3 regions of the Herbaspirillum sp. C9C3 genome follow, and region 1 is predicted to be linked to each of the others. Evidence: predicted binding sites of a transcription regulator. Region 1 holds the regulator's gene; each other region holds the start of a gene.
What was found. Region 1 encodes sigma-54, which starts transcription at its own class of promoters, with help from an activator protein. Its sites were predicted from a motif close to TGGCANGNAANCTGCTTT; they were not measured.

Region 2: adh (aldehyde dehydrogenase) is a predicted target of sigma-54. The motif match lies at 2,295-2,312, and genes of this name have one in related genera.
Region 3: prpB (methylisocitrate lyase) is a predicted target of sigma-54. The motif match lies at 3,466-3,483, and genes of this name have one in related genera.

Annotation. Positions count from the first base shown of each region.
Region 1 covers NZ_JABFMQ010000017.1:78,842-84,496, reverse strand. The annotation lists gene HNO82_RS16045 (UbiX family flavin prenyltransferase) at 1-258, opposite strand, end outside; gene grxD (Grx4 family monothiol glutaredoxin) at 284-595, opposite strand; gene hpf (ribosome hibernation-promoting factor, HPF/YfiA family) at 972-1,334, opposite strand; gene HNO82_RS16030 (RNA polymerase factor sigma-54) at 1,488-2,978, opposite strand; gene lptB (LPS export ABC transporter ATP-binding protein) at 3,078-3,821, opposite strand; gene lptA (lipopolysaccharide transport periplasmic protein LptA) at 3,824-4,432, opposite strand; gene lptC (LPS export ABC transporter periplasmic protein LptC) at 4,484-5,092, opposite strand; gene HNO82_RS16010 (KdsC family phosphatase) at 5,089-5,643, opposite strand; gene HNO82_RS16005 (KpsF/GutQ family sugar-phosphate isomerase) at 5,643-5,655, opposite strand, start outside.
Region 2 covers NZ_JABFMQ010000001.1:38,444-44,098, forward strand. The annotation lists gene HNO82_RS00170 (NAD(+) synthase) at 1-1,601, shown strand, start outside; gene HNO82_RS00175 (P-II family nitrogen regulator) at 1,781-2,119, shown strand; gene adh (aldehyde dehydrogenase) at 2,383-3,903, shown strand; gene HNO82_RS00185 (DUF779 domain-containing protein) at 4,008-4,388, shown strand; gene HNO82_RS00190 (sigma-54-dependent Fis family transcriptional regulator) at 4,369-5,655, opposite strand, start outside.
Region 3 covers NZ_JABFMQ010000008.1:137,127-142,781, forward strand. The annotation lists gene HNO82_RS10445 (MFS transporter) at 67-1,350, opposite strand; gene prpR (propionate catabolism operon regulatory protein PrpR) at 1,592-3,268, opposite strand; gene prpB (methylisocitrate lyase) at 3,605-4,495, shown strand; gene prpC (bifunctional 2-methylcitrate synthase/citrate synthase) at 4,547-5,655, shown strand, end outside.

The DNA of each region.
Region 1 (5,655 bases):
GGCGAACGAGCCACTGGCGATGCACGCGCCGACATCGCGCACGTTGTGCACCACATCGGCCAGCGCTTCCACATCCTTGCGCCGCATGTCCAGTTCCTGGTGCAGATTGAGCACGCCGGCTTCGGAGACCATCAGATGCGTCTCGACCTGACCATGCTTGCGCAGGTGTTCCAGCAGCCGGACACCATAGATGGCCCCGGTGGCCCCGGTGATCGCAACGATCAGGCGCTGGCGGGGCTGACTGGAAGAAGCACTCATGCGCGCTCTACGGGGCAGGGCAGACTCAGCCCTTGATCAGGGTCTGCAGCTCGCCCGAGGCGTACATCTCGCTCATGATGTCGGAGCCACCGACGAATTCACCCTTCACGTACAGCTGGGGAATGGTCGGCCAGTTCGAGTATTCCTTGATGCCCTGGCGCACGTCGGGGCTTTCCAGCACGTTGACGGTGACGATGTTCTCGGCGCCGCTGGCCTTGAGCAGCTGGATGGCCTTGCCGGAAAAGCCGCATTGCGGGAACTGTGCAGTGCCCTTCATGAACAGCACCACAGGGTTTTGGGTCACGGTTTCTTTGATCCAGGATTGGACGTCGCTCATGGCTGTGCCTTTAAAAATGGGATTGCCCGACATTATAGGGAAAAGCCGGCAGGCGCGTTGAAATCGGCAGCACGCCATTCGTCCGTCCGAGCCGGCGGGAAATTGCATCAAGGAAATGATTTATACCGTATGCAGTTTCCTCTGGGCAGTAGATGAGGGTGCTGCGCAAGACATTCAAGCAGAGCGGTGAACAATGTTGACTGCCGGGTTTGCCGGGCAGTCGCCCTGCGTAATGATTTATATGTTTTTCACAGGCATCGACAGATGCTGTGGCCCCAATGAAAAAGGGCGCTTGCGCGCCCCTTCCTCGTGAAATCCGGCTGGCTTTCTCAGCAGCCCTGCAGGCTGCGAGGTGGCTTGCCGTTGGTGTCCTGGCTTATGCCGCTCCGGCTACCGCATCCTCGGGCGTGTCGTCCGGCAGGCGCTTGGCAATGGAGTGATGCTCCTGCAACTTGTCCTTGTGCTTGATGACCTGGCGATCGAGCTTGTCGATCAGGGTGTCAATGGCAGCGTAGAGGTCGTGTGCGATGCTTTCCGCATGTAGATCCTTCCCCTTGATGTGGACGTTGATTTCCGCTTTTTGGCGCTTTTCCTTTTCTGTGAGTTTATCTACGCTCAGGATCACGCTGACGTCGATCACGTTGTCGAAATGGCGCTTGATACGCGAGAGCTTGCTTTGCACGTATTCCCGGATGGCGGGGGTCAGTTCGAGGTGGTGTCCACTGATGGTCAGATTCATACAAGACTCCTATCGTGAAGTCACTGGAGGTTCGTGCAATCGATCCTGCTGCAGCTGTACCACGGGCACGGTCTTCGTGTCGGATGGCGTGGGCATCAGTCGGGATGCTTGCCTGAACACAGCAACGGTACTGCAGAAAAACTGAGGAAAAACTCAGAGGGACTTGCGGAGATTGACTGGCGGAATCTTCAACACTTCGCGGTATTTGGCGACTGTGCGTCGCGCGACCACCATGCCTTGTTCTGCCAGCATATCCGCAATCTTGCTATCGGATAATGGGGTCTGCGGGTTTTCGGCTCCTATCAACTGTTTGATCAGCGCCCGTATCGCGGTGGAGGAAGCTTCGCCTCCGGTTTCAGTCGCGACGTGGCTACCGAAGAAGTATTTCAACTCAAACATACCATGCGGAGTGAGCATGTATTTCTGAGTCGTCACGCGAGAGATGGTGCTCTCGTGTAGACCCAGTGTATCAGCAATTTCACGCAGCACAAGGGGGCGCATGGCCACTGCACCATGGGAAAAGAAGTTTCTTTGACGTTCCACAATAGCCTGCGCGACGCGCAAAATCGTATCGAAACGTTGCCGCATGTTCTTGATGAGCCACTTGGCTTCCTGCAACTGCGAGGACAGCGAACCTTCGCCCTTGGCCTGCTTCAAGGCACTGGCGTACATCGCATTGACGCGCAGCTTGGGCATGACCTCATGGTTGAGCATGACCTGCCAGCCGTTCTTTGTCTGCTTGACAATCACGTCCGGCACCACGTAGTCCGAGGCGTCACGCGCGAATTCGGCACCCGGATGCGGACGGCACTGGCGGATCACGGCCTGGGCTTCACGCAGGTCTTCGTCGTCACAATCGAGGGCCTTCTTGATCTTGTTGAAGTCGCGCTGGGCGAACAGCGGCAGGTAATCCTCAACGATCCTCAGCGCCAGCTTGCGCGTGACAAAGGGGATCTTGGGCAGGCGGCGGATCTGCAAGGCCAGGCATTCGCCGGCACTGCGCGCGCCCACGCCGGCCGGGTCCAGGCTCTGCAGCAGCTTGAGCGAAATCGACAGCTCTTCCATGTCGATACCCAGCTCTTCAGGCAGGCGCGCGAGGATGTCCTCCAGCGGTTCTTCCAGATAGCCGCTCTCGTCGAGCGCATCGGTGAGCAGTTCCAGCAGCGCACGATCGCGCAGGGTGCGCGCAGTCACGCGGATCTGTTCCAGCAGGTGTTCGCGCAGGGTCAGTTCATGGGCTTCCAGCTGCGGGCGGGCATCGTCGTCATCGGGTGACTTGCCGCTGCGGGCGACGTCATCGAAGCTCCAGTCGGCATCACCGGTGACACCGGTGTCCGGATTGTTGTCCTGGTACTCGAAGCTGGAATCGCCATCGCTGGCAGCGGGCGTCGCTTCGCCGCTGTTTTCATGAGGGGTGTCGGCCACGCCACTGGAAGGCGAACTGGAGACGGCACCGTCGGCCAGCAGACGCACCGAATTGTCGAGAGCGTCATCGAGACGCTCCAGCAGGGGATTGTCGGAGAGGATCTGTTCCAGTTCCTGGTGCAGTTCCAGCGTCGACAGTTGCAGCAGCCTGATCGACTGCTGCAGTTGCGGCGTCAATGCGAGGTGCTGCGAGGTACGTAACTGGAGCGACTGTTTCATCTGTCTTTCTGAAAGCGGCGTGGCCCGCGGGTTGCTGTGCCTGTCGTTGCGTGATGCCTGGGTGTCGGTGATGCTCGATACGTAGGGCGACTGTGCTGCTTACATGCGGAAGTGCTCGCCCAGATAGACGCGGCGTACCGACTCGTTGGCAATGATCTCTTCCGGATTGCCGCTGGCCAGCACCGTGCCCTGGTTGATGATGTAGGCGCGATCGCAGATGCCCAGCGTCTCGCGCACGTTGTGGTCGGTGATGAGCACGCCGATGCCGCGCTCCTTGAGGAAGCGCACGATACGCTGGATCTCGATCACCGCAATCGGGTCGATACCGGCAAACGGTTCATCGAGCAGCACGAAGCGCGGATCGGTGGCCAGCGCGCGAGCGATCTCGACGCGTCGGCGCTCACCGCCCGACAGTGACAGGGCCTGGCTTTCGCGCAGCTTTTCGATCTGCAGTTCGTGCAGCAGGTTGTTGAGGCGGCCCTCGATTTCATCGCGCGAGAGCGGCTTGCCGTCTTCCTGGCGCAGCTCCAGCACGGCGCGGATGTTGTCTTCCACCGTCAGCTTGCGAAACACCGAGGCTTCCTGCGGCAGGTAGGACAGGCCCATGGTGGCGCGCTTGTGAATGGGCATGCGCGAAATGGGCGCGCCATCCAGGTCGATCTCGCCGCCATCGGAGGGTACCAGCCCCACGATCATGTAGAACGAGGTGGTCTTGCCGGCACCATTGGGGCCGAGCAGGCCGACCACTTCGCCGCTGCGCACTTCCATCGAGACATCGCGCACCACCTGGCGCGCGCCGTAACTTTTCTTCAGGCCGCGAACGACCAGCGAACTGGCTACCATCCTTACTGGTCCTTTCCGTTCTGACGACGCGCTGCCGGCTGGGCCGGTGCTGCGGGCTGGGCGTCCGTGGCCGGCGGCGGGTTCTTGGGCTGGATCACGGCCGTGATGCGGCCCGCGCCCGGCTTGCTCTGGCCGCTGGCAGTGTTGTTGACCGAATAGAATTCGGCGCGGCTGTCATAGGAAATGAATTCGCCGTTGACTTCATCGGTGATGCGGTCGCCGTCCATGCGCTGGATGTGGGCGCGCTGGAACAGCTTGGACACTTCCGTCTGCTCCGAATACTCGATGCGCTCGGCCTGGCCTTCGATCCACAGATTGGGGCCGCCGTCACGCTTCTGGCGGAAGGTTGCCAGCGCACCAGGCGCGGCATACAGCACCGCATTTTCATAACCGTACTGATCGGTCGTCAATACCACGCGGCCGGCCTTGATGATCAGGGTGCCACGTGTCATCACGACGTTGCCGGTGAAGGTCTTCACCTGGCGCACGTCGTCATAGACCATCTGGTCTGCCTCGATGTTGGTGGGCTTGGTGGAGTCCGCCTTCTCGGCGTTGGCCACACCGCACACGGCAGCCAGCATCAGCATCGGCAGTAAGAGTGAGCGTTTCATTGGTTTCCTGTCTGTTCGATTCTTGGCGTTCTTGTCCGGGACTGAACCGGCTTAGCGTTTCTTCGGTGCGGGCTCGTAATAGCCGCGTACATTGCCGAGCAGCTGCACCACCTGCGTCGCATTGTTGGCCACCATGCCCACCCCATTGAGGCGCGTGGTCCCCATGGTCATGGCGACCGGCTTGTCGGTCTTGACGATTTCATCATCGGGTAACAGCAGCAGGTATTGCGAGACCAGGTGCATTTCTTCGCGGCCCTTGTAGGGCGCGCGGATTGCATTGGCATTGCCGTACATGTGGATCTGGGTCTGGTCGTCGGTGACCCGTGCGGTATCCGAATAGAGCTGCATGGGCGCCTGATTCTGGTCCAGGTTGTGCACCACCGGCTTGGTGATCTCGAAGGAGTCATCGCTGGGGAAGTGCACCATCTTGACGCCGGAAACGTCATAGCGCGGCAGGCCGGTCGGACCCATCTTCACGTAGCTGAAGTTTTCCAGATAGTAGTCGGGTTTGCCGCGCGGACGCTGCGCCGGCTGCTGGTCGCCGGAGGCGCGCATGACCTGCATGACCCAGAAGCTGCCCAGGGCCGCCGCGATCAGGATCACCAGGATCACCGCCAGGCGGATGCGTTCGGCCTGGCGTTCGCCGCTGCGCCCGCTCATGCCAGGTACGGCGCCAGCGCCGCCTCGTAGTTGCCTTGTGCGGCCAGCACCAGGTCGCAGATCTCGCGCACCGCGCCATGGCCGCCGGCGGCCTGCGTGACATAGTCGCTGCGCGATTTCACCTCACGATGACCGTTGGCCATGCAGGCCTTGAAACCCACGCGGGTCAGCACCGGCAGGTCGATGATGTCGTCACCCAGGTAGCCGCACTCCTGCGGGGTGAGCTGTACTTGCTGCAGCAATTGCTCGAAGGCCTGGCGCTTGTCATGGATGCCCTGGAACACATGGGCAATGCCCAGGTCGCGCGCGCGGCGCAACACGTAGGGAGACTGGCGCGCGGTGATGATGGCGGCGGCGGTACCGTACTGCTGCATCATCTTGATGCCGTGGCCGTCGAGGGCGTTGAAGCGCTTGAAGACTTCCCCCTCGTCGCCGTAGTACAGACCGGCATCGGTCAGTACCCCGTCGACGTCGAAGATCATCAGGCGGATCGCGGCCGCCTTGGCGAGTGCAGCAGCGGGCAGGGTGCTGGCGAAGGCTGGCGCGTTCATCAGATCACCTTG
Region 2 (5,655 bases), on a different contig from region 1:
GGCAGGACGTGGACTTCGGCAGCCATCTGCTGTTCGAGATCGGCAACATCCCCGACTTCCGCTTCCACATCGAGATCTGCGAAGACGTCTGGGTGCCGATCCCGCCGTCTTCCTTTGCCGCGCTGGCCGGTGCCACCGTGCTGGTGAACCTGTCGGCCTCCAACATCGTGGTCGGCAAGTCGGGTTACCGCCATCAGCTGGTGTCGCAGCAATCGGCGCGCTGCCTGGCGGCCTATCTGTATTCGTCGGCGGGCAATGGCGAATCCACCACCGACCTGGCCTGGGATGGTCAGGCGCTCATCTGCGAGAACGGTGAACTGCTGGCCGAGTCCGAGCGCTTTGCCGAAGGCGGTCACGTGATCTATGCCGACATCGACCTGGAACGCCTCTCCCGTGAGCGCTTCCACCAGACCACGTTTGGCCAGTCGGTGCGCCGCCACGCCGACGAAGTGCGCCGCTTCGAAGTGGTACGTTTCGATGTGCAGATCCCGCAGGAGCAGTCCTTGCCGCTGCAACGCCGGGTGGCACGCTTCCCCTACGTGCCGGCCAATGCCGAACAGCGCGAACTGCGCTGCCGCGAGGTCTACAACATCCAGGTGCAGGCACTGGTGCAGCGCCTGTCTTCCTCGAACATCAAGAAGGTCGTCATCGGTGTGTCCGGCGGTCTCGATTCGACCCATGCGCTGCTGGTCTGCGCCAAGGCCATGGACAAGCTGGGCCTGCCGCGTTCCAACATCCTGGCCTATACCATGCCCGGCTTTGCCACCAGCAGCCGCACGCTGGTGCAGGCGCATCAGCTGATGGCGCAGGTCGGCTGCTCGGCGCAGGAGATCGATATCCGCCCCAGCTGCGAACAGATGTTGAAGGACCTGGATCACCCGTATTCACGCGGTGAGCCGGTCTATGACATCACCTTCGAAAACGTGCAGGCGGGTGAGCGCACCAATCACCTGTTCCGCCTGGCCAATCATCACGGTGCCATCGTCATCGGCACCGGCGACCTGTCCGAGCTGGCGCTGGGCTGGTGTACCTATGGCGTGGGCGACCACATGTCGCACTACAACGTCAACGCCAGCGTGCCCAAGACCTTGATCACCCACCTGGTGCGCTGGGTGGCGGAATCCGGTTCGCTGGAACTGAAACAGCCGGAAGTGCTGATCCACGTCCTCGAAACCGAAATCAGCCCGGAACTGGTGCCGGGTGCCTCGGACGGCGAGCCGGGCCAGCGTACCCAGGACTTCATCGGTCCCTACGAGTTGCAGGACTTCAATCTCTATTACATCCTGCGCTATGGCTTCACGCCGGCCAAGGTGGCTTTCCTGGCGCACAGCGCCTGGCAAGACCGCAGCATCGGCCATTGGCCGGATGGCCTGCATGGTGCGCGCAACCAGTACAGCTTGCCGCAGATCAAGAAAAACCTGGGTATCTTCGTCTATCGCTTCTTCAAGACCAGCCAGTTCAAGCGCTCCTGCGTGCCCAATGCGCCCAAGGTCGGCTCGGGCGGCTCGCTCTCGCCGCGTGGGGATTGGCGCGCACCCAGCGATGGCGAGGCCACCGTCTGGCTCCGGGATCTGGAACGTATTCCCGATCTGGAGGACTGAATCCGGCTTTTTATGGCCCGGCTTGTGCAAGAAGGTTGAAAGCTGGGCACGCCTGATTGACAATGTGCAAGTGGGCAGGACGCCATGGTCTTGCCAGTAAAATAATAATAAATGCTGTATCCGCTATTCAATAGATCGTTGAGATCGTTTCTTTACGACATACCAAGAGAGGAATTGCCATGAAACAAGTGACCGCCATCATCAAACCGTTCAAGCTGGACGAGGTGCGTGAATCCCTCGCCGAAGTCGGCGTCACGGGCCTGACGGTCACCGAAGTGAAAGGCTTCGGTCGCCAGAAGGGCCACACCGAACTCTATCGCGGTGCCGAATACGTGGTCGACTTCCTGCCCAAGGTCAAGATCGAGGTCGTGGTGGACGACAAGGTGGTCGAGCAGGCCGTGGACGCCATCATCAAGGCCGCCCGCACCGGCAAGATCGGCGACGGCAAGATCTTCGTGCAGGAAGTGGAACAGGTGATCCGTATCCGTACCGGCGAAACCGGGCCGGATGCCGTCTGATTCAGGACAGCGCAAGCATCACGAGAGACCGGCCGCTGGCCGGTTTTTTTACGTCCGCAGTGCAAGAAAAAGAGTGTGTCAGGCTGTCCCTCTGCGCTGTCCCGGGCTGCGCCAGATTGACACAGCGTGACAATGATGCTGGCGCGCAAGGCGCTTCCAGAGCAGGTTTGCAGGCTGGCATGCGATTTGCCATCCAGAGGGATGAACCTCCGCCGCGGCCATGATCGCGGCGGGATTTCAACCATAACCCGAACGGAGACGACATGAACCTGGCAGACATCAGCAAACTCGGCGTACGCGACCCCTTCAAGCAACGCTACGACAACTTCATCGGTGGCAAATTCGTGCCCCCGGTCAAGGGCGAATACTTCGAGAACATCAGCCCGGTGATCGGACGCGCCTTCTGTGAAGTGGCCCGCTCCAGCGCCGAAGACGTGGAACTGGCGCTGGACGCCGCCCATGCCGCCAAGAAGAGCTGGGGCAAGACTTCCCCCACCGAGCGCGCCAACATGCTGCTCAAGATCGCCGACCGCATGGAAGCCAACCTGGAGCTGCTGGCCACCGCCGAAACTCTGGACAACGGCAAGCCCATCCGCGAAACCATGGCCGCCGACATCCCGCTGGCCATCGACCACTTCCGTTATTTCGCCGCCGCCGTGCGCACCCAGGAAGGCAGCATCTGCCCCATCGACAACGACACCTATGCCTACCACTTCCATGAGCCGCTGGGTGTGGTCGGCCAGATCATCCCCTGGAACTTCCCCATCCTGATGGCGGTGTGGAAGCTGGCCCCGGCGCTGGCCGCCGGCAACTGCGTAGTCTTGAAGCCGGCCGAGCAGACCCCGGCTTCCATCATGGTCCTGATCGAACTGATCGCTGACCTGATCCCGCCCGGCGTGGTCAACATCGTGCAGGGCTTCGGTGTGGAAGCGGGCAAGCCGCTGGCCTCCAACAAGCGTATCGCCAAGATCGCCTTCACCGGCGAGACCACCACCGGCCGCCTGATCATGCAGTACGCCTCGCAGAACCTGATCCCGGTGACCCTGGAGCTGGGCGGCAAGTCGCCCAACATCTTCTTTGCCGACGTGCTGGACAAGGATGACGAATTCTTCGACAAGGCCCTGGAAGGCTTCGCCATGTTCGCGCTGAACCAGGGCGAAGTCTGCACCTGCCCTTCGCGCGTGCTGGTGCAGGAATCGATCTACGAGCGCTTCATCGAACGCGCCTTGAAGCGCGTGGCCGCCATCAAGCAGGGCAATCCGCTGGACAAGAGCACCATGATCGGCGCGCAAGCCTCGCAGGAGCAGCTGGAAAAGATCCTCTCCTACATCGACATCGGCAAGCAGGAAGGCGCCAAGGTGCTGGCCGGCGGCGGACGTGAAGAACTGGGCGGCGACCTGGCCACGGGCTATTACGTCAAGCCGACGGTGTTTCAGGGCAACAACAAGATGCGCATCTTCCAGGAAGAAATCTTCGGCCCCGTCGTCTCGGTGACCACCTTCAAGGATGAGGAAGAAGCCCTGTCCATCGCCAATGACACCCTCTACGGCCTGGGCGCGGGTCTGTGGACCCGCGATGGCACGCGTGCCTTCCGCATGGGTCGCGAGATCCAGGCTGGTCGCGTATGGACCAATTGCTATCACCTGTATCCGGCGCATGCGGCCTTCGGTGGCTACAAGCAATCCGGCATCGGCCGTGAAAACCACAAGATGATGCTGGACCACTACCAGCAGACCAAGAACCTGCTGGTCAGCTACAGCCCCAAGGCGCTGGGCTTCTTCTGATCGCGTGATCTTCGTTTGACTCCTTGCAGCAAGGCAGCTTCGGCGCCGGTCCGCCTCCCCGCGGCCGGCGCCGCTTTTATGGTAGATCCGACAGGAGAATGGCGATGAAGGCATTGCCCAGGGTAACGGCCACCGAGGCCACGGTGGACTTGCTGCGTCAGTTGAAGAGGCGGCATGGTGAATTGATCTTCTTCCAGTCCGGCGGTTGCTGCGATGGCAGCGCGCCGATGTGCTATCCCGCCGGCGACTTCACGCTGGGCGATACCGATGTGCATCTGGGAGAGATCGATGGCGTGCCGTTCTACATCGGCGCCGACCAGTTCGAATACTGGAAGCATACGCAACTGATCATTGACGTGGTCAATGGCAACGGCGGCATGTTCTCGCTGGAGAACGGCAGCGGCAAGCGCTTCCTGACGCGCTCGCGGCTGTTTACCGATGAGGAATACGACGCGCTGGCGCCGCTCAGTGCCCGCGTGACTTGAAGCGCCGGTAGAGCGTATTGCGCGACACGCCCAGCGCCTTGGCAGCGGCGCTGACGTTGCCGTCATGGGTGTGCAGGGCGCGCTCGATGGCAGCCCATTCGCTGTCGTGCATGGAGAGCGATTTTTCGCGTTTTTCTTCATATGCCATGTGTACCGGCATCTCGCAAGCCGCCTGCACGGGCGCCGCCTCTTCCAGAAAGTCATCTGGCAGGTGTTCCACCCCTATCCAGGCCTGGCCCTCGGCCATGGCCAGGGAGGTGCGGATCAGGTTGGAGAGCTGCCGCAGATTGCCCGGCCAGCGGCTGGCCTGCAGCAGGGCCAGGGCCTGGGTATCGAAGCGCGGCGCGTCGGCGCCGCCTTCCTGCTCCAGAATGCGCTCGATCAGGCCGACCAGGTCGCTGCGTTCGCGCAGAGCTGGCAGCTTCACCTGCAAGCCGTTGATACGGTAGTACAGGTCTTCGCGGAAGGCATGACGCGCGGCCATTTCGCGCAGTGGCTGGTTGGTGGCGCACACCAGCGCGAAGTCCACCGGGATGACGCGCTGGCTGCCCAGGGGCGTCACCGCGCGTTCCTGCAAGACCCGCAGCAGGCGGCCTTGCAGGGCCAGCGGCATGTCGCCGATCTCATCGAGGAAGAGGGTGCCGCCCTGGGCCTGGGCGATCTTGCCCAGCGCTCCCTTGCGACGCGCACCGGTGAAAGCGCCGTCTTCATAGCCGAACAGTTCGGCCTCGATCAGATTCTCCGGAATGGCCGAGCAATTCACGGCCACGAAAGGCGCTGCGCCTGTCCGGGTTTGCGTGGCCCGGAAGCGCGCGCTCTCGCGGTGGATGGCCTGAGCCAGCCATTCCTTGCCGGTACCGGTCTCGCCGGTGATGAGGATGGGAATATCGCGGTCGATGACCTTGCGCAACTTGGCGATGAGGGCGCTCATGCGAGCGTCGCCGGTATCGAGTGCCTGCAGGCCGGGACGCGGCGGGCCTGCATGAGGCCGTGCTACGGGCGCCGGGCGGGCGGCGGGGATCGTGTGCGGCGTATCGATGATGGCTTCGCGCGCATTCTGGAAATGCTGGTCGCGCAGCCGCAGTTCGGCCCGTCCATGGATGCGGATGCCGTTGTGCAGGCACAGCTCCAGCAAGCCCGGGGCGGCCTTGCGATGGTGCTCGAACAGCAGCGACAGCGGTACCCCGAAGAGCGATGCGAAGGTATGCGATTGCAGCGCCGCCAGCGTCAGCCCCAACTGGAACTGCGCACTGCGGTTGGCCGCCAG
Region 3 (5,655 bases), on a different contig from region 1:
GATCCAGGCCATTTTTATTGGGCGCTTCGTAAACGATTTATATCATTTACGCAACGATGCGAAGCATCAGCGCAGACGCAACACGAAACGCGCCGCCACGGTGGCCATCAGGCTCAGCACCGCGCCGAAGATGACGAAGTAGCTCACCGACAGCTTGTCGCCGGTGAAGTCGATCAACCAGGTGATGATGAGGCCGGCGAAGCCGCCGAAGATGGTCACGGCGATGTTATAGGCCAACGACATGCCGGTGCCGCGCGTGGCCACCGGGAAGATGTCGGCCAGCAGTGCCGGCATCGCGGCGAAATACATGGTCATGAGCACACCGATGACGGTCTGCAGCAACAGCAGTTGCAGGAAGCCCGGCGAGTGGGTCAGGAACACGAACATCGGATAGGTCAGCACGATGTAGAGCGCGCTGCTGGTGATCATGAAGGGGGTACGACCGATCTTGTCGGAGAGCTTGCCCACCAGTGGCGAGCCGATGAACATGATCAGGCCGGCCACCGACATCGCGGCAAACGAGGACCAGGCCGGCAGCCCCAGCTGCTTGACGGCATAGGTGGGGATGTACAGCGACAGGTACACCGAGACGGTGGCCATGATGACGCTGCCGGTACCGATCAGCAGGCGCATCTTCTGGTGGGTGAAGGTGTCGCGCAGGGGCGCGTCGGTCTTCTCGCTGGATTCCTTGAATTCGGGCGCTTCATCCAGGTGACGACGGATGTAGATGCCGGCCGGGGCGATCAGTAGACCGAAGATGAAGGGTACGCGCCAGCCCCAGGAGGACAACTGCTCGGGTGTGAGCATGTTGTTGAGCACGGCGCCGAAGATGGCGGCCAGCAGCAGGCTGATGCCCTGGCTGGCCACCTGCCAGCTGGAGAAGAAGCCGCGACGGTGCGGTGCGTGTTCCACCAGGAAGGCGGTGGAGCTGCCGAACTCGCCACCGGCGGAGAAGCCCTGGATCATCTTGCCCAGTGCGATGCCGGCCGGTGCCAGCATGCCGATGCTGGCATAGCTGGGCATGAATGCGATCATGGCGGTGCCCACCGTCATGAGCATGATGGACAGCATCAGCGCGGCCTTGCGACCGGCGCGGTCGGAGTACGCACCCAGCACCACTGCACCCAGCGGACGCATGAAGAAGGACACGCCGAAGGTGGCGAAGGTCAGCAGCAGCGAGACGTTGTCATCCCCGGTGGGGAAGAACTGCTTGGCGATGACTACCGCGAAGGCGCCATAGATAAGGATGTCGAACCATTCGAGCGCATTGCCGATGGAGGACGAGATGATCGCACGCCGCGCTTGCGGATGCGTGGTGCCGGCGCCAGGCGCCGCGGTATTGCTGGTCATGGAGACTCCCTGATGGATACGTGGATGGAGGAGCAGCACGCCGTTCCGACCCTGGCGGGGCAGACGGCTGCCTGGCTGTATATGGATGGTTGTGGGCTCCGCGTGACGGCCGCAGCCGTTACAGCGGGCGAGCATAGGCGGGGCGATGCGGCACTGTCAAGGCGCAGTGCGGGGGATTATCAGGAGGCAGGACATGGGCGCGATTCTGCGAAATCATTTTCTCGTTTCGCTGACCCGAAGCTCACTGCCGTGCTGACGTTTCGACCTCCTCGACCTCCTTGAGCTTGCGCCACAAGGTCGTGCGACTGATGCCCAGGTGACGCGCGGCCGCGGCGCGGTTGCCACGGAAGCGGCGCAGTGCGGCGTGGATGGCGTCGGTGTCGGGGGCGTGGTCAGTGGTGGTCAGGGCATGAGAGGGCGGCGTCTGTGCAGCGTCCATGATCAGCGGCTGCGCTGCTGTGGCCAGCTCCGGTGCGACCCGCTGTATCAGCGTCGCCGTCAGTGCCTGCAAGGGTTCTGCAGCCAGGAACAGCGCCAGTCGCTCCATCAGGTTACGCAGTTCGCGCACATTGCCCGGCCAGTCATAGGCGCACAGCAGCGGCGCACAGCGCAGGATTTCCGCGCCCAGATTGGCATGCGGGCGCGCATCGAGTGCGGCCAGCGCATGTTTGAGATGCCATTCGGCCAGCGCCGCAATGTCTTCACGGCGCGCGCGCAAGGGCGGCAGTTGCAGGCGCAGCACGCTCAGGCGGTAATACAGGTCGGCGCGAAAACGGCCTTCCCGCACCCGCGCTTCCAGGTCGCAATGGGTGGCACTGATGATGCGCACCTGGACCGCAATGGGCCGCGTACCCCCCACGCGCACCACCTCGCGCTCCTCCAGCACGCGCAGCAGTCGCGTCTGCAGCGGCAGCGGCATCTCGCCGATTTCATCGAGCAGCAGGGTGCCGCGATGTGCGGCCTCAAACACACCGGCGCGTCCGCCACGGCGGGAACCGGTGAAAGCGCCTTCCTCGTAGCCGAACAGTTCGGATTCCAGCAGCGATTCGGCCAGCGCCCCGCAATTGATGGCCACGAACGGATGCGCGGCCTGGGTCTTGCCCTGCATGCGCGGATGGGCGCGGTGAATGGCCTGGGCCGCCAGTTCCTTGCCGCTGCCGGTCTCGCCCTGGATCAGTACATTGGCCGGCGAACGTGCAAACAGCGTAATGGACTGGCGCACCGCTTCCATGACCGCCGAGTCGCCGCGCAAGTCCTTGAGGTGATGCCGTGCGCGCAGACTGTCTGCCACCGACAGGCTGGGGCCGCGCGAGCTTTCCAGTTGCGTCAGGCGTGCCAGTTCCAGCGCATCTTCAAAGGCCTGGCGCACCGTGGCCGAGGAGTAGAGGAAGATGCCCTGCATGCCCGCTTCCTCGGCCAGGTCGGTGATGAGCCCGGCCCCGACCACCGCCTGCACGCCGCCAGCTTTCAGTTCCTGTACCACGGCGCGCGCATCTTCCTCGGTGGCATAGGTGCGCTGGGCAATGTCCAGTCCGAACATCTGCTGGAACTCGCTCAGGGCCGGCATCGCCTCCTGATAGGTGACCAGCCCGATGCGCGCGCTGATCTGCCGCGCGCGGGCCAGCGCCTGCATCACGTCGAAACCGCTGGCGCGCGCCACCACCACCGGTACCGGCAGGCGGCTCTTGAGATAGGCACCATTGGAACCGGCCGAGATCACCACATCGCAACGCTCGCTGGCCAGGCGCTCGCGGATGGCGCGTACGGCCTCGTCGAAACCGAGATGAATGGGCTCGATGTCGGCCACGCCGTCGAATTCCAGCGTGATGTCGCGGAAGAGTTCGGACAGGCGCGACACGGACACGGTCCAGATCACGGGTTTGTCGGCCAGGCGATCAGCAGGGGCAGGGCGTTTCATGGTGGGCGTTCAGTGTGTTTCGGTGAAACGTCAATGTAACACTGATGAAACATGGATGCTTGTGCCAGATCAAGCTGGCAGCTCCGGCGCAAGCCCGGGGCGAGCCCGCCCCGTCCGGTGGCGAGCCTTGTTTGACGGGGGTTTCAGGAGATATGAAGGTTTCTTCGGGGCCCTTGCCATCGGATGCTGCACTGCGATGGCACGGCCGTTGCAATGGTGAACGCAAATGTCGCAGGACGGGTGTGCCTCACGTCCGCCTGTCGCTTTACGCAGTCAAGCAGTGACGCAGTTGGTCCAGACTTTCCGCATTCCAACCTCATCGAGAAGGTGTCCACCATGGCTCTCCATTCCGCAGGCGCAGCGTTCCGCCAGGCCGTCCAGGAAGAATCCCCCTTGCAAGTCATCGGCGCGATCAACGCCAACCACGCCCTGCTGGCCAAGCGCGCCGGTTTCCGCGCGATCTATCTGTCCGGCGGCGGCGTGGCGGCGGGTTCGCTGGGCTTGCCTGACCTGGGCATTTCCAATCTGGACGACGTGCTCACCGACGTGCGCCGCATCACCGACGTGTGCGACCTGCCGCTGCTGGTGGATGTGGATACCGGCTTCGGTGCCTCGGCCTTCAACGTGGCGCGGACCGTCAAGTCCATGATCAAGTTCGGCGCCGCCGCCATGCACATCGAAGACCAAGTCGGCGCCAAGCGCTGCGGCCATCGTCCCGGCAAGGAAATCGTCAGCAAGCAGGAAATGGTAGACCGCATCAAAGCCGCCGTGGATGCCCGCACCGACGAGAACTTCGTCATCATGGCGCGCACCGATGCGCTGGCCGTGGAAGGGCTGGATGCCGCCATCGAGCGCGCCGTGGCCTGCGTCGAGGCCGGTGCCGACATGATCTTCCCGGAAGCCATCACCGACCTGGCCATGTACAAGCAGTTCGCCAATGCGGTGAAGGTACCGATCCTGGCCAACATCACCGAGTTCGGTTCGACTCCGCTGTTCACGGTGGACGAACTCAGGGATGCCGACGTGGGGCTGGTGCTCTATCCGCTGTCGGCCTTCCGCGCCATGAACAAGGCCGCTGAAAACGTCTACCAGGCGATCCGCCGCGATGGTACGCAGAAGAACGTGGTCGATACCATGCAGACCCGCATGGAACTCTATGACCGCATCGATTACCACAGCTACGAACAGCGCCTCGATGCGCTGTTTGCCCAGCAGAAGAACAAGTAAGCCCCTTCCGACAAAGCATTGTCACCCCATACCGAATACGAGGAGAACACGATGAGCGAACAACAAGCCGCAGGTTTCAAGCCCAAGAAGTCCGTTGCCCTCTCCGGCGTGACTGCCGGCAACACCGCCCTGTGCACCGTCGGCAAGACCGGCAATGACCTGCACTATCGCGGTTACGACATTCTCGACGTGGCCGATAGCTGCGAGTTCGAGGAAATCGCCCACCTGCTGGTGCACGGCAAGCTGCCGACGGCTGCCGAACTGCGCGCCTACAAGGCCAAGCTGAAGGCCCTGCGCGGCCTGCCGGCCAACGTCAAGGCAGCGCTGGAATGGTTGCCGGCCGCCTCGCATCCGATGGACGTGATGCGTACCGGCGTCTCCGCGCTGGGCTGCGTGCTGCCGGAGAAGGATGACCACAACACCCCCGGTGCGCGCGACATCGCCGATCGCCTGATGGCTTCGCTGGGTTCGATGCTGCTGTACTGGTACCACTACAGCCACAACGGCAACCGTATCGAGGTCGAGACCGACGACGATTCCATCGGTGCCCATTTCCTGCACCTGCTGCATGGCGAGAAGCCCTCGGCGGCCTGGGAGAAGGCCATGCACACCTCACTGATCCTGTATGCGGAACACGAATTCAATGCCTCCACCTTCACCGGTCGCGTCATCGCCGGCACCGGTTCGGACATGTATTCGGCCATCACCGGCGCCATCGGCGCCCTGCGCGGCCCCAAGCATGGCGGCGCCAATGAAGTGGCCTTCGAGATCCAGAAGCGCTATGACAATCCGGACGAGGCCGAGGCCGATATCCGCCGTCGCGTCGAGAACAAGGAAGTGGTGATCGGTTTCGGTCACCCGGTCTATACCATCTCCGACCCGCGCAACAAGGTCATCAAGGAAGTGGCACGCAAGCTCTCCAAGGAAGCCGGTTCGACCAAGATGTTCGACATCGCCGAGCGTCTGGAGACGGTCATGTGGGACATCAAGAAGATGTTCCCCAACCTGGACTGGTTCTCGGCCGTGTCCTACCACATGATGGGCGTGCCCACCGCGATGTTTACGCCGCTCTTCGTCATTGCCCGTACCTCGGGCTGGGCGGCGCACATCATCGAGCAGCGCATCGACAACAAGATCATCCGCCCCTCGGCCAACTACGT